DNA from 3 places in the Priestia sp. YIM B13486 genome. Region 2 is predicted to be linked to each of the others. Evidence: riboswitches for the same ligand, from Rfam matches in the RefSeq annotation. Region 2 holds a riboswitch; each other region holds the start of a gene.
The links. Region 2 has a riboswitch for thiamine pyrophosphate ahead of tenA (thiaminase II). Riboswitches for the same ligand answer to the same signal wherever they lie in the genome.
Positions count from the first base shown of each region.

Region 1: another riboswitch for thiamine pyrophosphate. It lies ahead of thiT (energy-coupled thiamine transporter ThiT); the one in region 2 lies ahead of tenA (thiaminase II).
Region 3: another riboswitch for thiamine pyrophosphate. It lies ahead of ACFX4G_RS23250 (thiamine phosphate synthase); the one in region 2 lies ahead of tenA (thiaminase II).

Region 1 is NZ_JBHZOZ010000007.1:50,036-56,835, reverse strand. It holds gene ACFX4G_RS18465 (YqcI/YcgG family protein) at 1-719, shown strand, start outside; gene ACFX4G_RS18460 (cupin domain-containing protein) at 694-1,002, shown strand; gene ACFX4G_RS18455 (cysteine hydrolase family protein) at 1,024-1,611, shown strand; gene ACFX4G_RS18450 (GNAT family N-acetyltransferase) at 1,704-2,195, shown strand; gene ACFX4G_RS18445 (hypothetical protein) at 2,299-2,667, shown strand; gene ACFX4G_RS18440 (amino acid permease) at 2,704-4,143, opposite strand; lysine riboswitch at 4,246-4,430, opposite strand; TPP riboswitch at 4,605-4,705, shown strand; gene thiT (energy-coupled thiamine transporter ThiT) at 4,740-5,348, shown strand; gene ACFX4G_RS18430 (ethanolamine ammonia-lyase reactivating factor EutA) at 5,505-6,800, shown strand, end outside.
Region 2 is NZ_JBHZOZ010000002.1:372,044-378,843, reverse strand. It holds gene ACFX4G_RS06075 (sodium-dependent transporter) at 1-980, opposite strand, end outside; gene ACFX4G_RS06070 (hypothetical protein) at 1,157-1,339, opposite strand; gene ACFX4G_RS06065 (TspO/MBR family protein) at 1,643-2,389, opposite strand; TPP riboswitch at 2,616-2,713, shown strand; gene tenA (thiaminase II) at 2,808-3,497, shown strand; gene ACFX4G_RS06055 (aldehyde dehydrogenase) at 3,526-4,926, opposite strand; gene ACFX4G_RS06050 (ArsR/SmtB family transcription factor) at 4,940-5,242, opposite strand; gene ACFX4G_RS06045 (SDR family NAD(P)-dependent oxidoreductase) at 5,255-6,034, opposite strand; gene ACFX4G_RS06040 (helix-turn-helix domain-containing protein) at 6,343-6,800, shown strand, end outside.
Region 3 is NZ_JBHZOZ010000012.1:71,666-78,465, forward strand. It holds gene ACFX4G_RS23215 (nucleoside hydrolase) at 1-255, shown strand, start outside; gene ACFX4G_RS23220 (amino acid ABC transporter ATP-binding protein) at 290-1,024, opposite strand; gene ACFX4G_RS23225 (amino acid ABC transporter permease) at 1,055-1,759, opposite strand; gene ACFX4G_RS23230 (amino acid ABC transporter substrate-binding protein) at 1,743-2,564, opposite strand; gene ACFX4G_RS23235 (fluoride efflux transporter FluC) at 2,906-3,304, shown strand; gene crcB (fluoride efflux transporter CrcB) at 3,305-3,694, shown strand; gene ACFX4G_RS23245 (hypothetical protein) at 3,742-3,957, shown strand; TPP riboswitch at 4,120-4,221, shown strand; gene ACFX4G_RS23250 (thiamine phosphate synthase) at 4,344-4,967, shown strand; gene thiO (glycine oxidase ThiO) at 4,951-6,078, shown strand; gene thiS (sulfur carrier protein ThiS) at 6,075-6,278, shown strand; gene ACFX4G_RS23265 (thiazole synthase) at 6,284-6,800, shown strand, end outside.

The sequences.
Region 1 (6,800 bases), on a different contig from region 2:
ATGTCCCGTTTTGGGGAAAAGATGCTTTTCAATATTTCCAAAGCGATATATTATCAGAAGAAAATCCATTTCCTTGTATATTAGGGGTAGAAGGCTTTAAAAAAGATTTACTGCGGTTTTCATTTGTGACTACTCCTTATAACTACCAAGATATTAGGAATGCAGCGTCGGCACTTAGAGAATACATAGATACTTTTAAAACCATAGGTCGCTATACATCCTTTGTGTTATTCTTTAAGCCTGAACATAAAGAACGTTCAATGGAAGAGTACGAAACGATGTTTTGGGATACGCTGACGTTTCTTCATCAAATTGATCAAAAGACATGGCCGCAAGACATTCCAAAAGATCCAAAAGATCCATTATGGGAATTTTGCTTTCACGGAGAACCTATTTTTGTCGTCTGTAATACGCCTGCTCATTCTTTACGTAAAAGCCGTAAGAGCAGAGGATTTATGATTACATTTCAGCCTCGATGGGTGTTTGAAGGTATGACAGGAGATTCAAAAATAGGGCGGCACGTACAAAAGGTGGTCCGCGATCGGTTAAAAACATATGATGACGTATCAGCTCACCCTGAGTTAGGGTGGTATGGACAGCAGGAAAACCGAGAGTGGAAGCAATATTTTTTACACGATGATAACAACTATACTACCGGACAGTGTCCGTTTAAATTAAAAAGGAGTGAGCAGCATGGACGTAAAAAAAGCCTCTATTAAAAAAGGAGTTGGCGGAAAGTTTGAAGAAGTAATTAAAGAACTGCTTCCGGCGTATACTGGATACGTTGAAGTACAGCACGATATTGCTTTTCAAACGCACCCATCTCATACCCATCCAACTGATGAAATTCTTCATATACTTGAAGGATCTATTTACTTTACAGTTGAACATGATACGGTTCTATGTCAGGCAGGAGATCGAATACATTTACCGAAACAAACGGTTCATTCCTCAAAAGCCGGTCCTGATGGGTGCACATACGTTATTTCCATTTTAAAATAAAGACGAAAGAAGATGATGCTTATGGTACGTTCCCGGCCAGTGCTGCTGCTTATCGATGTACAAGAAGGGTTTTATTCACCACAGTGGGGGGAAAGAAATAATCTAGATGCAGAAAAACATATGCTGACGCTACTGCAAGCATGGAGGCGCCAAAATTATCCTGTCATTCACGTACAGCATGCATCAGAAAATCCAGATTCTCCTTTACACCCAAGTTCGAAGGGGTTTCAGTTCAAAGAAGGGTTTGGTCCACAAGAAGACGAATACTTCATTCGCAAACACGTGAACAGCTGCTTCATTGGAACAGAGCTAGACAGTTATTTAAAAGCAAATGGCTATGATACGCTTATCTTAATAGGACTAACTACTAATCACTGCGTTTCTACGACTGCCCGCATGGCTGGAAATCTAGGGTACAGAACGTACGTTGTAAACGATGCAACAGCTTGCTTTGATTGTATGTCATACGATGGAAAAACAAGGCTTCCTGCAGAAGATGTACATACATTCGCACTGTCTTCTTTGCATGAGGAGTTTGCAACGGTCGTTTCTACAAAAGAGACACTTCAAGTTCTTCAAACCTTTCAATATGCTCAAAATCATAACTGATGTGCATGCACACATCGGTTTTTTTTATGTAGATTATGTTTCTTAAAAGAAGTAAAATAAAGATAATTCTATACTATAAGGAGTTTGTACATATGATCATTCGTTATGCTAAAGAAGAAGATTTACCTATGCTTGTTGAAATTTATAATCAGTCCGTTCAAACAAGTGCTGCTACTTTTGACTTAACGCCTGTAACGGTAGAACAAAGAAGGGGCTGGTTTAATAATCATATTAGCAATGAACTTTTTCCGCTTATTGTCGCGGAAAAAGATGGGGTAGTAGCGGGCTATGCTTCGCTTTCTTCTTATCGAGATAAAGAAGCGTACATTCAAACGGTTGAGCTATCGATTTATATTGATAAAAATCAGCAGGGGTATGGCATTGGAAAACAGCTTATGAAGCGGATTTTGGAATTGGCTAAAGAACTCAACCATCACGTTGTCATTTCAGGGATTACAAAAGGGAATGATATCAGTATCAAAATGCATGAGCAATTTAATTTTACATTTTGCGGAGAATTTAAAGAAGTAGGCTGGAAATTCGATCAGTGGCAAGATGTGCTTTTTTATCAGCTTATTTTATAAGATGTATGACACCTTTACACATTGTAACGTTTTAGTTTCATGTGTAAAGGTTATTAAAATAATAAGTCATTTTATTATTTTAATACGAAAGGTGTTAGCTATCATGAATACACATTTTCAATATCAGCATATAAGAGCTATTCCAAAAAGATGGTCCAAAAAAGAACTGCATATCCAGCTGAATAGAATCAAACACAATTCTGAACTATCTACTATAACAGCAGATCCGCTTTTTCATCTGTTACAATGTACTCGTTCGGGCCTTCAAACTAAGCAAGAAATCATAGACTACATCCAAAGCATTCCTACTCATCAACTTCCATCTTTTGTAACCCATTTAAGCAGGTTAATTCAGCATATTTATTATATAGAAGCTGCTGATTACTGCAATCGTCCCCTCAAAGGTTATATGCTTGTTATGAAAAAACAGCCCGCCTATATATCTCTACATTTTGCTGATCAGATCACATAAAAAAAGCTCTCTATTCTTTTGAATAGAGAGCTTTTTTTATTCGTATTTTTTCACTGTTACTTGGCATTCTTTTAGCGGAATAAGTTTTGACTTTTTCGTCCATTTGTATCCTAACCAAACAATTAAGAATAAAGGAAGTCCGATATAAGAAACAAGTACACCGTACCAGTCAATCGAATCACCCATAAACGCCGAATAGTTTTGACCTAAAATAACAACAGCACATAAAATAAAGGCAAAGATAGGACCAAACGGGAAAAGTTTTGCATGATATGGAAGTTCACTCAAATCATGACCTTGGGCAACAAATGCTCTTCTAAAACGATAGTGGCTGATTGCAATTCCTAACCAAGCAATAAAACCAGACATACCAGAAGCGTTAAGTAACCATGTGTATACCGCACCGTCTCCAAAAAATGAAGCACCAAATGCAAGTGTACCGACAAGTGCCGTTGCGATTAAGGCATTAACTGGAACGCCTCGTTTATTCACTTTTGCTAAGAACCTTGGTGCTTTTCCATCTTTCGCTAAGTTCCACAGCATACGCGTAGAAGCATACATACCTGAGTTACCAGCAGATAAAACGGCTGTTAAAATAACGGCATTGATAGCCGATGCCGCAAACGCCAGACCTGCTCGTTCGAATATTAGAGTAAACGGACTTACCCGCACATCATCACTTGCTAATGAATCCGCTGTGTATGGAATAAGCATTCCAATAACAAAAATAGCTAAAATATAAAATAACAAGATGCGCCAGAAGACTTGTTTAACTGCGCGAGGAACCGTTTTTTCCGGATCTTCACTTTCTCCAGCCGCGACCCCAAGCAACTCTGTTCCTTGGAATGAAAAACCAGCAGCCATAAAAATACCTAGTACAGTAAAGAATCCACCGTGAATCGGTCCATCACCAAGCGTGAAGTTTTTAAAACCTGGTGCTTCATTGTTAAAGATACCAAAAATCATCATAATACCAATAACTAAAAAGATGATAACTGTTACTACTTTAATTAACGAAAACCAAAATTCAGATTCACCAAATCCTTTTACAGAAAGGTAGTTAAGCCCAAACATAATTAATAAAAACAGGGCACTCCATAAAATAGAAGAAGAGTTTGGGAACCAAAATTTCATAATAAGGGCTCCAGCGGATAATTCAGCTGCAATCGTAATAGCCCAGTTATACCAGTAGTTCCAGCCGAGAGCGAAACCAAAGGATGGATCTACAAAACGAGACGCATACGTACTAAATGAACCAGCTTCAGGCATATAAGCTGCGAGCTCTGCTAGGCTGGTCATCAAAAAGTAAACCATGACGCCAATGATAGCGTAAGCTAAAAGCGCTCCCCCAGGTCCTGCTGTGTGAATTGCTCCACCACTTGCTAGGAATAAGCCGGTTCCGATGGCTCCTCCTAATGAAATCATCGTTAAGTGGCGAGATTTCAACCCACGTTTTAATTCTTGCTGCTCTTGCATAGATAAATACTCCTTTCGAATGTACGGAAAGAGACGGGATAACATAAAAAAAGCCCGCAGTATATGTGCGCGCTTTTAAATCTGAAAACCGCGTCAACCTTCCGTGAAGATAGCTCTTCACATCACTCGCATGATGTGACAGTTCTGTTCCTGTTCGGAGACAGCCCCAGCTTAAATCAACCGAGAAGTGATCTAAACTTCGGCAATTTTTCCTTTCAAGCAACATCCTCAATGTTCTCTGCATTTCCGTTACTTTACTATTAAAAACTGCGACCTCTACCTCATCGATTAGGATGAGGGTTTTTTATATTCAATTGACATAAAAGAAGTATAACAAATACTAAAACGATTGTCATTATAAAAAATAGATTCAGAAAATAGAAACATCTTTGAAATCTCTCGAATCTATTTTGTTACATATGGTATAATGAATGTTGTCATAATACTACATAAATATCCGAACGTACCACAGGGGGAGCCGCCGTGCTGAGAGTGAACGAAATGTTCAGACCCTTAGAACCTGTTAGTTAACGCTAGCGTAGGAATGTGGGAATAGTAGCATATCTATTTGCTTACTCCTGTGTAAACCGTTTGATATGAATGATTCAAAAACAGGAGTGAGAAACGTGAATAAAGCATTACCTTTACAGGCTAAAATTGAAATAGCTATTTTTGCAGCATTAGCACTTCTACTTGATCTTTTGCCTTCCATTAAGATTGCAACGGCTGTGAGTATTTCGTTCTCCATGGTGCCCATTTTTATTATGTGCTTTCGCTGGGGAGTAAAAGGCGGGGCTCTATCTGGTCTATTATGGGGGCTGTTGCAGTTGGCAACAGGAACGGCTTATATTTTAACAGCGCTACAAACGTTTATTGAATATATTGTGGCTTTTGCTTTTATAGGTTTTGGAGGTGTTTTTTCGCAATCTATTAAAACAAATTTAGCTAACAATAACAGATCAAAAGCTTTTGTTTTGATTGTTTTATCCCTTGTTATCGGCAGCTTCGCACGGTATTTCTGGCACTTTATTGCGGGCATTATTTTTTGGGGATCATATGCGCCAAAGGGTATGTCCGCTCTATGGTATTCTTTTTCAATGAACGGTATTTCAATGGTAGGGTCACTAATAGCCTGCTTAATCATTCTTTCACTATTAATTCCATCCGCATCAAGAATGATTGTAACTAAATCACACTCATCATAAGCAAAAAGACTAAATCTACCAAGATTTAGTCTTTTTTGTCATTTGTCACCTTTGTTTACACAAAAGTGTGTCAGGTTTGATAACATAGTTAGTGAAATATTCAAAAAACTGTTTTATGATAATCACCATATTCAAACGAGATAAGGGATTGATAGCATGCTACAGAAATGGATAACGAGCATAGGTTTAGATATTGGAACAAGCACAACAAAATTGATTGTAAGCAAGCTGTTAATAGCAAATCAACAAAATCAATTTACGCTGCCAGGCTGTCAAATTATTGATCGTCGCGTAACGTATGTAAGTTCTATCTATACAACCCCTATGCTAAACGATGTTGAAATCGATGTTCAAAGATTAACGGTACTACTAGAACAAGAGTATAAGAACGCAGGAATCTCCTTAGATCAAGTGGAGGCAGGTGCTGTGATCATCACAGGAGAAACGGCCAGAAAGCAAAATGCAGAAAGTATCGTTCACTATCTAGCCGAACATGCTGGAGATTTTGTTGTTGCAACAGCCGGTGCTGACTTGGAAGGAATATTGGCGGCAAAAGGATCAGGAGCAATCCAACATTCCGCTGAAACAAATGCAGTAATTGCCAATATTGATGTAGGAGGAGGCACCGCTAACATCACTTTATGTCAAAACGGAAAAGTGATCGAAACGTTTACGCTGCATGTAGGTGGAAGATTAATTCGGCTGAATTCAGACGGCTTTGTTACCTACGTTTCACCTTATTTAACTGAATTTTTAAAAAATAATTCTTTAACACTGCGAGAAGGTGAAAAAGCAACATTTGAAAAACTCTCGTCTATCTGTCAATTACTAGCTGAAGAAACCGTGAATTATGTAAGAGCACTAATTCAAACCTCTTCGCTGCTCGTTTCTCCTCATACAAGATCTTCTATCCAACCAGAAACAATTATGATTTCAGGAGGGGTAGGAGCAATGATGGAGAAGCAAAAGCCGAAAACAGTGAGGGAAGTGGCCATACACGGAGACGTTGGTCCGCTTCTAGCATATCATTTTCAATCCATCCAAGTATCTCAATCCGCTGAGACAACGCGCGCTACTGTAATTGGGGCTGGTATGCAAAATACAGAAGTTAGCGGATCAACCGTATATATTGGGTCGAAGCGGCTGCCGTTAAAAAATATCCCGATTGTAGAGATACCCGTTCAGCAAGAAGAGACGTGGAATCCGCAGCTGTTTCAAGAAAGAGTTCGAGCGGCATGTATGCAGGCTTCAACTCTTTTCAGGGCAGAAGACCCCCCTGCTGCTATTGCTTTATCTCATTTTCCTTACTGCAGCTATAAGATGCTTCAAGAATTAGCAAAAATAATAAGCGATGAATTTATTGCTTGTTTTAAGGGAGCTAAGTGCCTCGTTGTTCTATGCGAACAAGATATTGCAAAAGCTTTAGGACAAGCACTAGCTAAACAGAGGAAA
Region 2 (6,800 bases):
AAAGCAGCTACGATAATTTCCAGCAGTGAGAAAGCAGACGTAAGCGTAGCAAATAGAAATAAAATTAAAAACAGTGCTAAAAAGACGGTACCAAACGGCATTTTCTCAAATACTGTTGGCAAGACCACAAACAAAAGTCCAGGTCCTTCAGTTGGCTTTAATCCAAATGAAAAAACGGCTGGGAAAATAGCCAAACCCGCCAGCAGCGAAACAAACAAGTTCAAAATAGCAATAGTCCCAGCTGAACGCGTCAAGCTTACTTTTTTCCCTAAATAAGAGCTATATGTCACCATGCAAGATAATCCCACGCAAAGCGAGAAAAACGACTGACCGAGCGCATAGAGAACAGATGACCCTGTAATGGCTGAAAAATCCGGTTTCAAAAAGAACTTTACTCCGTCCATTGCTCCGTCTAATGTTAAAGAACGCACCACGATAATGATAAAACAAATAAATAACAGCGGCATCATGTATTTATTAGCACGCTCTATTCCTTTTTGTACGCCTTTTGAAATAACAAACACTGTAATTAATAAAAACAGCGCCTGTGCACCTAATACTACATAAGGTTGGCTAATGACGGCATTGAACAACGGACCGTACTCTTTTCCGCTTAGCATACCGGTTACGCTCATAATCGTATATAAAATCACCCAGCCGCCAACGACGCTGTAAAAGGAAAGCAAAACGACACAGCTTAGTACTCCCAGCCTGCCAATCCATACCCAAGCGGATTTTGGAGCAATTGCCTTATAAGCACTAATCGCTTCTTTCCCCGTATGTCTTCCAATGATAAATTCTGCCAACAGAAGCGGCAATCCAATAAAAATCGTAAATAAAATAAACAACGCAAAAAACGCTCCACCGCCACTGGTTCCCGTTACGTATGGAAACTTCCATATCGCTCCTAGACCAATTGCTGCCCCAGCAGATGCTAAAATAAAACCGAGGCGTGAAGACCACTGATTTCCTTTACTCATATAATGTTACTCTCTCCTCTTCTAAACTCAAAACTCACCTGATTAGTACTGTACCATAAATGCAGAAGAAAATCATTCCCGTTTTACTTTTTTCTATAAAACGATATCTATATAGAATAGAAAAAATGAAGAAGCAGCTGCTTCTTCATTTTAAGGTTGGTGTTTCTATTCAAAATTTATTCTCTGTACGAGGATTCATCTCCACGGTAGGCTTCTTGATTTGAAATTTCTTCAATATGCATATGCCCTTCTCTCTCTAAACGAAGGACCGTACGCTCTGCATCTTCATAACTCTCGCACGTCACTTGTTTATATTCCATATCATCTTTATCCGTGTAAGCGACTAAATATGTTTCCATTTTAACTCCTCCTAATATAACCTGTATGTAACGTATGTTGCCTTTTTCGTTTATTTCTAAACATATAGGCTCCAAACATAAAGCCTAGCATACTATAATAGCGGAACTTCAATTTAAAAAAGTTGAATTTTTCATTATGCACCGATGCAACATGGAGGTTACACTTATGACATTTATTTTATCATTCGTACCAATTGTTGTTCCTTTTGGTATTTTAATTAGCTTAATTGCTTTTACAGCTGCTTTTTTACAATCAAAAGAGCATCATAAAAAGCTCTAGCTTACAAAAGCTAGAGCTTCTTTTTAAAAACGTCTATAGCGTTTAATCAATCCCACAATAATGGCAATTGCTAATAAAACAACTGAAATGATGACAGTAATGACAATTGGCTGATTTCCACTTTGCTTCACTGCAATGGCAATATAAGCCCAAATAAAAACAAGCGGATAAACAGCGTCTCGGTTTTTTAATGTAAACATGATGCCCAGCACAGCTCCTACCAGCAGCATAATAATCGTCCATGCTAACTCGTTTAAGCCAAGCAAGTGCTGTATTCCATTTGCTTGAAATACGACAAACACATTGACAATAGTCGCAACAGAAATCCATCCAAGATAAAGCGAAATCGGCAGACGCATAAACCATGTCGTCATTCGAGAATGCTGAATAATGGAATACACAATCATTAATGTGCCTAGAATAAAGAGCATAACTAAAAGAGATAACTTATAGTAATCGTTTTGGAAAATAAAGATCCACGCACTATTTAACAAACAGTTTAGAAAAAACCAAATGCCGATACGTGCATATATTTCCTTTTGATCTTCTCTTGCAAAAAATTGGCGTATAACCCAAATGGTTAATAATAAATAAATAACGCCCCAGATAGCAAAAGCATAACCCGCTGGTGTAAACAACGTAGGAACTTGCGCAGAAGCTTCTCCCGTTGTTTTGCCTCCTATTGGAATGGCATTTGCTAAATAATTCACAAGCAGTGTAATAGCCAAGCCTACTGTATTTAATACAGCATACAAACGAAATTTCGCCATTTTGTTCTCTCCTTTCTTCTATTTATATGGGAGTGTTTCGGAGACGAAAACGGCTCTTCCCTTCATTAATACCTCTTCTTCCCTAAAAATATGCATTTTTAAACAAAAATGATTAAAAATAGCTTTAAGAAATTTCCTCTTTAAGAAAGAAAAGCGGTTAGCACACAATTTCCCATAACGCTTTCTATTTTTCAGAATATATGGTAAGTTAAACTTAGATTAATAGGAAGTCCACTAGGGGTGCCACCGGCTGAGACAAGTTTTCTTGATCCCTTTGAACCTGATCTGGCTCATACCAGCGTAGGAAAGTGGCAATGTTCAGTTTTTACTGTCCTTTGCCACTCCGTTTATAAACGGAGTGTTTTTTATTTCCTTTATGTGCTTGTTTGTGACTTCCTCATATTAAAGGAGGATTTTGATGTCATTTTCATCTCAATTAAGACAAGAAGCAAACTATATTTACGAAGCCATTTTTAACCATCCTTTTATTAAAGGAATTGCTGAAGGAAACGTGCCAAAAGAAGCGCTTATTCACTACGTTTCTCAAGATTACGAATACTTAACAGCATTTGTTCGCATTTACGGCGCTGCTTTAACAAAATGCCGCACGCGTACCGAAATGGAAGCCTTTAATGCCGGCATTTCTACGGTATTACATAGTGAAGTACACCCTCACAATAATTTTTGTGAAGTAGCAGGCGTACGTTATGAAGACCTTCACACTGAGACGCTTTCACCGACGGCCAGCCACTACATTAACCATATGACAAGTGTTGCGCATACAGGCAGCTTAGCAGAAATCATTGCAGTGCTTCTTCCATGTCCATGGACGTACGTTGAAATTGGCCAGCGCATTACAGAACAAGTAAATCCATCTCCTTCTCATCCTTTTTATGAATGGATTCAGTTTTATAATAATGAAGAAATGAATGGCACAACACAATGGTTTTGTAACAAGCTTGATGAACTCGCCGAACAAGCTACTGAAGAAGAACGTAACCGTATGAAAGATCACTTCATCAAAAGCTGTGAACTGGAGTATTTATTTTGGGAAATGGCATATACCCAAGAAAAATGGCCGCTTTCTCAGCTTTCACTTTCAAAATAACGAAAAAGCCTCCTATCAGGAGGCTCTTTTATTTCAATAGTTTTTTGATCATTTTCAAGCTTTGTTTTTCCGAAGGATAGCGGAATGACAAATCAAACTTGGTTGTTTGAGACAGCATGCTTTTAAAATGAGTGAATGTCTGAAAGCTGTCTTTTCCATGATATTGACCCGTGCCGCTTTCTCCCACTCCGCCAAACGGCAAATATGGCGTAGCGATATGCATAAGCGTATCGTTTATACAGCCTCCTCCAAATGAAAGGCGCTCCGTTATCACGTTTTGCACATTTTCACTTTCTGTAAATAAGTAAAGAGCTAACGGCTTAGCTTTTTCTTGAACTTTATGAATGACTTCGTCTAGTGTTTCATATTCAATCATAGGAAGAATAGGCCCAAAGATTTCTTCTTGCATAACATCTGATGTCCAGCTTACTTCACTTAACACCGTAGGTTCTATTGTTAGCGTGTTTTTATTGTACCCGCCTCCAACTATAGCATTTCCGTCTTTTAAAAACTCAACTAGCCGAGTAAAATGACGCTCACTGACAATACGGCCGTAGCGGTCGCTTTCAAGTGGATTACTACCGTAAAATTGAGAAATTGCTTCGCGAAGTTTCTCTACAAGCTGCGCTTTCACTTTTTGATGCACGAGCAAATAATCAGGAGCAACGCACGTTTGGCCTGCATTCATCCCTTTACCAAACATAATTCGCTTCGCTGCAAGATCTAGGTTTGCGTCTTCATGTACAATGCACGGACTTTTTCCGCCTAGCTCAAGCGTGACTGGAATAAGCTGCTTCCCTGCTTCTTGCATAATAATTTTCCCTACATTTACACTTCCCGTAAAGAAAATATAATCAAGTGGCTGTTTTAAAAGCAGGCTCGTCGTGTCTACAGCGCCTTCAATCACCGTCACAAATGCTGGGTCAAAAGCTTCAGCCAGTAATTCTTGTATAACGCGAGATACGCTAGGCGTTAATTCAGAAGGTTTTATAATCGCCGTGTTTCCAGCGGCAATCGCTCCTACTAAAGGAGACAATGCTAATTGAAACGGATAGTTCCACGGAGCAATAATTAACGCGACTCCATACGGTTCAGGAACAATTTTCCCTTTAGAGCCCACATGTGTTAAAGCGGTTTTTACTTTTTTAGGCTTCATCCATTTTGCTAAATGCTTAAGCGTAAACCGAATCTCCTCTAGTAAAATCCCAATTTCCGACGTGTACGCCTCTACTTCAGATTTATTTAAATCTTGTTTTAAAGCATCCATAATTCTCTGCTCGTTTTGTTTGACTGCGTCTCTTAGCTTATTCAGCGCTTGAATACGGCTGCTGATACTCTTGGTCTTTTGCGCATAGAAATACTGCTTTTGTGTAGAAACAATATGTTCAATGACCGTTTCATCTGTTATATAAAATCGCTCGTGGTTCATCTCTTTCATCTCCCTATAAACATTCGCTTTCAACTGTAGCAAGCAAGTTTTTTAATAGCTCAACTGCCTCATTTAAAGCTAATGAATAATATCTCTGCGTTCCTTTTTGCTCAATTTGCACAAGCTTTTGATCGCGTAGAATTTTTAAATGATGAGAAATTGCCGGTCGTGATAGCGTAGACTCATTTGCAATTTCATTTACGGTTAAAGGCTCTTTTTCCGCGAGCAGCAAAATAATATCTTGTCTTGCTGAATCACTTAGCGCCTGAAAAATAGGAATGCTGGCACGAAATAACTCGACTGCTTTTTGACTCATATAGATTCTCCTTTATTTAATTTCTTGTGTTCTGCGGACAACGGATGTAAGCCACTTTCTTGGCACGAAGCGCGGGATGAACGTAGCGAGACGAAACTGTACTCCTGGTACGATAACCGTCTGCCCTTTCATAAATTTTTTATAGCCAACTTTCGTTACTGTTTCTACATCCGTTGCACCGCTTTGAAAAAGCTTGGAGTTGCTTAGCTGGGCTCGGTCGCTAAAACCCGTTTTAGTTGGACCCGGGCATAGAGCACTTACCGTTACATTGGTACCTTTTAATTCATTTTCAAGGGCCTCTGTGAAAGATAATACGTACGCTTTCGTTGCGTAATATACCGTCATAAGTGGACCTGGCATAAATGCAGCAACAGATGCAATGTTTAAAATTTTCCCGCGATTTCTTTTGACCATATCCGGTAAAAATAATTTTGTTAAATGAGTTAATGCTCGAATATTTAAATCAATCATGTTTAACTCTTCATCTAAAGCTGTTTCAATAAATTTGCCGTATAGTCCAAAACCAGCATTGTTCACTAAATAGTCAACGTGCATTTTTTTATTTTTAAGTTCTTCATATAATGACTGTATCTCTTCTTCTCTTGATAAATCCTTAACAACCGTTATGACTTCAATATTATAAGTAGATTTTAAATTCTCTCCAATAGCGGCTAGTTTATCAGCGCTTCTGGCAACTAAAATTACAGGATGCCCATCCTTTGCGAATTGATAAGCTAATTCTTTACCTATTCCTCCCGACGCACCGGTGATGAGCGCATAATGCTGTGACATAGTGTTCACTCCTTATGTTTATATGTTCAAGAACTTAAACATTTAAACTTATCTTATAGGATTCATTTTTTCCCGTCAACTGTTTTCTATACTCTTCTTTTCTTTTGTGTTTTCCATTTTTTCCATTTACGCATTTCTGTACATTTTTTTACAAAATATGCGTTTTCTTTACATAGAAGGCTAATGTCGTCTAGTTTTGACAACCTTTGTCACCTAGCAGGAAAACAAGTGAAGATATGGTGAATACAACATACAACAAATAATCCATTACATAGTTGGATGAAAATAGATAAGGGAGGAAATGAAAAATGATGGAGTCATATACAATTAAAAAAGTAAGTGATCAATTAGAGGTAGAAAAGAAAACGCTAAAACAATGGGAAAAATTATTGGGCAGCTATTTAACAATTGAACGAGTAGATGGAGCCCGTGTCTATACAGAGGAACAAATTGAATTATTTAATGATATTAAACAGCTGTTTGATGAACAATGTACGTTAGATGAAGTCAAAGAATACGTTCAGCTGCTGATAAAAGAACAAGAAGCACAGGAGCATTTAGTGATGGAATCAGAGGCAGCGGTTTCAAAAGAAGAAGAACCGGCACAGTTGAAAACTGCTAAAAAAGAAAACGTCATTGATTTTCAAGAACATTCCAATAAACAAATGAAGCAAGAAAAGAAAAAAGCTGCTGAAAAACAGGAAAGCATTTCAGAAAATAAGCAGGAGAAGACCCCTCCTATACCTGAAGCACGATTAGCTACTGA
Region 3 (6,800 bases), on a different contig from region 2:
GCTTGCCCGCCGCTTGTACACGTTGAAACCAATTCAACATATTATTTGTGGGATGTACTCACAACAGCATTTACAGGGAATTCAACACTTGTGAAGGTAAAAACCGTTTCGAGTATTGTGCATACAGAAACACCGAGCCAAGGAAGAACAGAAATTTCCGAAGAGGGACGACCTGTAGATGTCGTATATGATGTCACAGCTGAAGCATTCTTTACGTACATTACAGATTTGATGAAAAAAGCAGTAGCCAAATAAAGAAAAAGGTTGCACATGAAAGTGTGCAACCTTTTTAATGAATCATATTCAAGAATTGACGTGTCCGCTCTTGTTGAGGATTTGAAAATATTTTATCTGGTGTCCCTCTTTCCATAATGACGCCTTGATCCATAAAAATAACTTCATCCGCTACTTCACGGGCAAAGCGCATTTCGTGAGTTACCACCACCATCGTCATTCCTTCTTTTGCCAAGTCTTTCATGGCTTGAAGAACGTCTCCTACAAGCTCAGGATCAAGAGCTGAAGTAGGCTCATCAAACAGCATAACTTTTGGATCCATCGCCATTGCTCTGGCGATGCCAACGCGCTGTTGTTGTCCGCCAGACAGCTGGAAAGGATAAAAGTCGAGCTTGTCTCCTAAGCCAACTCGTGTTAATAATTCTTTCCCTCTTTTTTCTGCTTCTTGAGTGGAAACACCTTTTACAATTACAGGACCTTCCATAACATTTTCAAGTGCAGTTTTATGAGGAAATAAGTTATAGTTTTGAAAGACCATACCTGTTAGGCTTCGAAATGAAGTAATGTCTTTTTTACGAACAGGGTTGGTAAAATTCATGCTTTTTTTATCAAGTTCAATCGTACCGTCTGTTGGGATTTCTAACAGATTTAAGCAACGTAAAAAAGTTGTTTTACCGGATCCAGAAGGGCCGATTAATACAATTACCTTGCCCTGTTCAACTTCCAAATCAATCCCTTTTAATACTTGCAAATCACCGAATGATTTATGCAAATTTTTGATATTAATCATATAAAAAACTCCTTTAGCTACTTGAAACAGTTATTTAGATACGTAACGATCTAGTCTTATTTCAATGCGTCCTTGGATAATGGATAAGATTGTGCACATAATCCAGTACAAGAGCGCTGCTTCACTATAAAGAAGTAAAAACTCATAGTTAGTTGAAGCAATTTCTTGAGCTTGACGGAACATTTCAGAAACAAGAATAAGCGATGCAAGTGACGTGTCTTTAATAAGACTAATAAAAGAGTTAGATAATGGCGGAATCGATACACGTGCTGCTTGCGGTAAGATAATCCGTCTTAACGCTTGGGAATAGGTCATACCAAGTGAGTAGCCAGCTTCCCACTGTCCTTTAGGAATAGATTGAATTGCTGCTCGGATAATTTCAGATGCATAAGCACCTACACTTAATGAAAATCCAATAACAGCAGAGATAAATGGATCAATTGTTATATCTAAGTTAGGTAATCCGTAGAAAATGATAAATAATTGCACAAGCAAAGGCGTTCCACGAATAATTGAGACATATACACGTGCAATCATGTTTAATACCTTATTTGACGACAAGCGAGCAAGTGCTGTTAAAACAGCTAACACAATGCCTATGGCAAAGCTTATTAATGTTAGTGGAATAGAATATTGAATAGCTCCCTTTAGCATTGGTAAGAGAGATGATTGAGCGATTGAAATCAATTGATTCAATCGCTCTCCATCAGGAAAAATATTATTTAGGAGAAACATCTTCGCCAAACCATTTCTTAGAAATTTTTGCGTATGTTCCGTCTTTTTTCATATCTTTCAATGCTTTGTTTACTTCATCCACTAACTTACCGCTGTCTTTTCTAAACATAAAGCCGCTTGCAGCACCATCGGATTTTTCATCCGCGATTTTGATAGGTGCGTTAGGGTGCTTTTTCTTATAGTCAAGGAACGATAATTTATCGTTGATTGTAGCATCAACACGGTTTGCGCTCATTAGTTCTACTGCTTGAGCAAAACCTTCAGCACTCGTAATGTTTGCACCATAAGATTGAGCCATGTCTTTATAGTTACTTGTTAATGACTGCGCTGATTTTTTTCCTTTTAAATCTTTAAATGATTTGATATCTTTTTCGTCTTTACGAACAATTAATACAGCGCCTGACTGGATGTATGGATCAGAGAAATCGTATTTCTTTTGACGATCTTCACGAATACCCACTTCGTTAGCAATCATGTCAAAGCGTTTAGCATCTAATCCGGCAAACATGCCATCCCACTGTGTTTCTTTGAACTCAGCTTTTACGCCAAGACGTTTAGCTACTTCTTGAGCCAATTCTACATCAAACCCAGTTAGCTTTTGTTTGTCATCATGAAAAGTGAACGGAGGGTATGTACCTTCAGTTCCAATTGTTAATACGCCATCTTTTTTCACTTTATTATATAAATCCTCTTGTGAAGATTTATTGTCTCCATTGTTTGCTTCATTTTTTGAGCTAGAACCGCATGCGGCAAGCACAACTGTGAAAGCTAATAGTAGCGACAAAAGTGCAGCAAATTTCTTCATTTTCTAAACCCCCTAGTATTCTGATAGGAAATGATACTCTGTGATACTAAACAAGAACACAGCAAAAGTCAACAAAAAAAACTTATACGATTAATGTGACTTAAAATAAGGGAAATATACCTTCTATACACGGTTTATCATAAGGATACAGAAAGTTTTTAAAATTTGGATTAAGTGGATTTTTAAGGGAGGTTTGAGGAGTAAAAAGGAAGTTTCATGCGACGATTTTCTCTTTCATTTTTTCATGACTTTTGGTGCAATAAACATATAGTTAAATGTTAAGGTAGAAATAAATTCCTTATGGTACACTTAAAGAAGAATTTATGAAACGGAGCGATATGATGAAAGCCATAAACTTGATCTCAATTGCCTTTGGTGCTATCGCTGGTACATATGCACGTTATTTGCTGAATCTTTCCTTATTATATACGGGCTATCCAATAGGAACGGTAATTGAAAACCTATTAGGAAGCTTCATACTAGGCCTATTAACAGGATTTTTTGTGTGGAAAAAGCCAAAAGAATGGATAAAGCTTGGACTAGGAGTTGGCGTATGCGGCGGTTTTACAACGTATTCAACGTTTGCAGGAGACGTCATTTCTCTCACTCAGCACCATTTATTTTGGGGAGCCATTTATGTAATGGTCTCTTTAGTAGGTGGAATCCTTCTTGCTTTAGCAGGCTATCTATGCGGTGAAGCGGCAGGGAAAAATTTAGTGAAAGTACATGAGGTGAAGTAAATGAGCATAGTGAGCTTGGCACTTGGCGGGGCAGCTGGAGGAATATGCCGTTATCTTTTGGGTTTAAAAGTTACAAAAACAGTTTCAAACCCTCCTTTTCCAGTATCAATGCTGTTTGTAAACTTGCTCGGTGCGTTTGGGCTTGGTCTTTTTTACGGTAGTTATTATGGAAAGGTTCCGAGTCATGCTTATGATGATTCAATATTTTTAATGATTGGCATTGGTTTTTTTGGTGCCTTTACCACTTTTTCAACGTTCAGTGTGGAAACCGTACAGTTAATTCGAGAAAAATCTTATCGGAAAATGCTGGCGTATGTGGGGATTTCAGCATTTGGAACAGTTGGTTTATTTACAGTCGGTTTACTGGCAGGAACGTTTTTATTTAAGTAAAGAGAACGTTTCTAGTAGGGAAAAACAAAAAGACGGAGAAGTAGAGAATGGATAGAAAAGCAGAAGTTTGGAAATACATTTTGTTGATTGTAGCTGTTGCAGGTCAGATCATCGGTTTTTTATTTTTATTTATAAATGTTGTGGCGGCATTTATTTTTTACGGTTTTTATATTCTAACTTTTATTATGTTACTCCTGCTGTTTATATGGGATCGGAAAAAGGAAAAAGACAAGGAAGAATTTGACGACTATACCGATTACTAATCATATAAAAAGCAGAATGATGAGGTGCGCCGGACCTCTTACTTAGTAAAGAAGCTTAAAAGATACATCTATAAAAGGAAGAGAGCCGTAAGAGCATAAAGAGATATTGTATTTACATCTAGTTGTGTTATAATTTTAAGTGCGAAAACAAAATCAATAAATAGCAATCACTAGGGGAGCTTTTTGAAGCTGAGACGAATGTATTTCGGACCCTTTGAACCTGATCTGGTTTGTACCAGCGTAGGGAAGTGGCGATCATGTTTACATAACGATGCATGCTAACCACTCTACGTTGTAGAGTGGTTTTTTTGTATGTAATAAAGCCCTCTACACAAGATGAAGTGATTGAAATTTCTCTTTATTCTGAACGGAAAGGTTTCGATCATATGGATATTCCTAAATTTCATGTCGTTACAACAGATAAGCAGCCAATTGAAGAGGTTCGGGACATTTTAACGGCTATTGAGCCTTTTGCGGGTGCCATTCATATTAGAGAAAAAAAGAAAACGGCAAAGCAGATTCAATGTTTGCTAGAAAGCCTGCCATTTTGTCTCTCTAAAATTATTGTAAATGACCGAGTTGATGTAGCGCATGCTTTAAAAGCAAAAGGCGTACAGCTTGCCTATCATAGTTTAGATGTTTCGTGTGTTAGAGACGTATTTCCTTCTCTTATTGTCGGAAAATCAGTTCACTCTGTGGAAGAGGCTTTAGAAGCTGAAAAAGATGGTGCCCACTACATTCTATACGGACATATTTATTCAACACATTCAAAAAAAGGATTAAAAAGTCGAGGGGTAGCAGCACTAAAAGAAGTAGTAGATGCTGTACAGATACCGGTTATTGCCATTGGAGGAATTACACCTGTAAATGCCAAAGAGGTGCTTCAAACAGGAGCACACGGTATAGCTGTGATGTCTGGTGTCATGCTTGCGCAAAATCCCCTTAAAGCGATTAAACAATATTCTCATATATGGACATCTGGAGGTGGAGAAAATGAAGCAGCATTATGATGTACTGTTAGTCGGAGGAGGCATAATCAGCTCTTCTATCGCTTATCATTTGTCAAAACAAGGAGCATCAGTGGCCATTCTTGAACGAAATCAAATTGGTTGTGAAGCTTCAAGTGCAGCAGCTGGTATTTTAGGTGCTCAAGCTGAAATTGATGAAGAAGGTCCTCTTTTAGACCTTGCTATTAAGAGCAGAAGCATGTTTCCTGAGCTGGTGAAGGAACTAAAAGAAAAAACGGCCATCGACGTAGAGCTCATTCAAAAAGGCTTATTAAAAGTCGCTGTAACAGAAGAAGATGCACACGTATTAAAGAAAAAAGCCGCTCAGCACCACCAATGGGATGAACATGTAAGATGGATCGATGTAAAAGAAGCGCGTTTGTTAGAACCCGGTCTCTCTCCAGACATATACGGAGCCATTACAATACCGGGGGACGGCCAGCTAGCTCCGGCTAAGTTAACGCAAGCTCTTGCTCATGGAGCCTTGTATCACGGAGCAGATATATTCGAATACTGTGATGTTCATTCTCTTATTATGGAAAATGAAACAGTAAAAGGTGTACAGACGTCCAGAGGCTCTTTTTACGGAGAAAAAGTAGTTATTGCAGCAGGCTCATGGGCTAAACGCTTTATTTCTTCTGAACATTTAGGTCGCGTGTTTCCCGTAAAAGGGGAGTGTATTGCTCTTCGAAGTCATAAGCCGCTGCTTTCTAAAACGATTTTTTTAGATGAAGGTTTTTACTTAGTGCCTAAGACTGGTGGAAGAATCGTAATCGGGGCAACTAAGCTACAGCATGACTTTACCAAGACGGTTTCTGCACAAGGTATTCAATTTTTGCTGAATAAAGCTTCGGCGCTTCTGCCAGCTATTAAAGAAGCCACATTTGAAAAAGCATGGGCTGGTCTTCGTCCACAAACAAATGATGGCTGGCCTTATTTAGGAGAGCATCCTGAAATAGCGAATCTACACATGGCGTTTGGCCACTACCGAAACGGTATTTTATTAAGTGCTGCAACTGGAAAAATTATGGCTGATGCTTTGTTAGGGAAAAAGCTGAATCATTCATTTTTTACATCATTTCAGCTAACAAGAGTAATGGAGGGAGTTCATTGAATCTAATCATTAATGGTAAGACCGTTACTTTTGGAGATGAAATTGAAACGGTCGAGCACTTGTTGCAGGCTCAGAACCTGCATGAACGAGTGGTAATTGTTGAGCTAAACAAGAACATTTTGCAAAAAGAAGAACATAGCGATGCATGCTTAAAAGATGGCGATATATTAGAAGTTGTTTCATTTGTCGGAGGAGGATGAAGAGTATGTTAAAAATTGGACAATATACATTTAATTCACGTTTATTATTAGGGACAGGGAAATTTCCGGACTTTACGACTCAGCGTCAAGCGGTAGAAGAGTCAGAAACAGAAATTTTAACATTTGCTGTGAGACGAATGGATATTTTTGATCAAAATCAGCCTAATTTATTAGAAGCGCTTGATGTGAAGCGTTTCACTCTTTTGCCTAACACTGCTGGAGCAAAAAATGCAGAAGAGGCCGTACGTATTGCTAAATTAGCAAAGGCTTCTGGACTTTGTGACATGGTGAAAGTAGAAGTAATTGGATGTGATAAAACGCTGCTTCCTGATCCAGTTGAAACATTAAAAGCCAGTGAAGAACTGTTAAAAGAGGGCTTTACCGTTTTACCTTACACATCAGATGATGTTTTACTTGCGCGTCGTTTAGAGGAGTTAGGCGTACATGCCATTATGCCAGGAGCTTCGCCTATAGGTTCAGGTCAAGGTATTATTAATCCGTTGAACATGCGTTTTATCATTG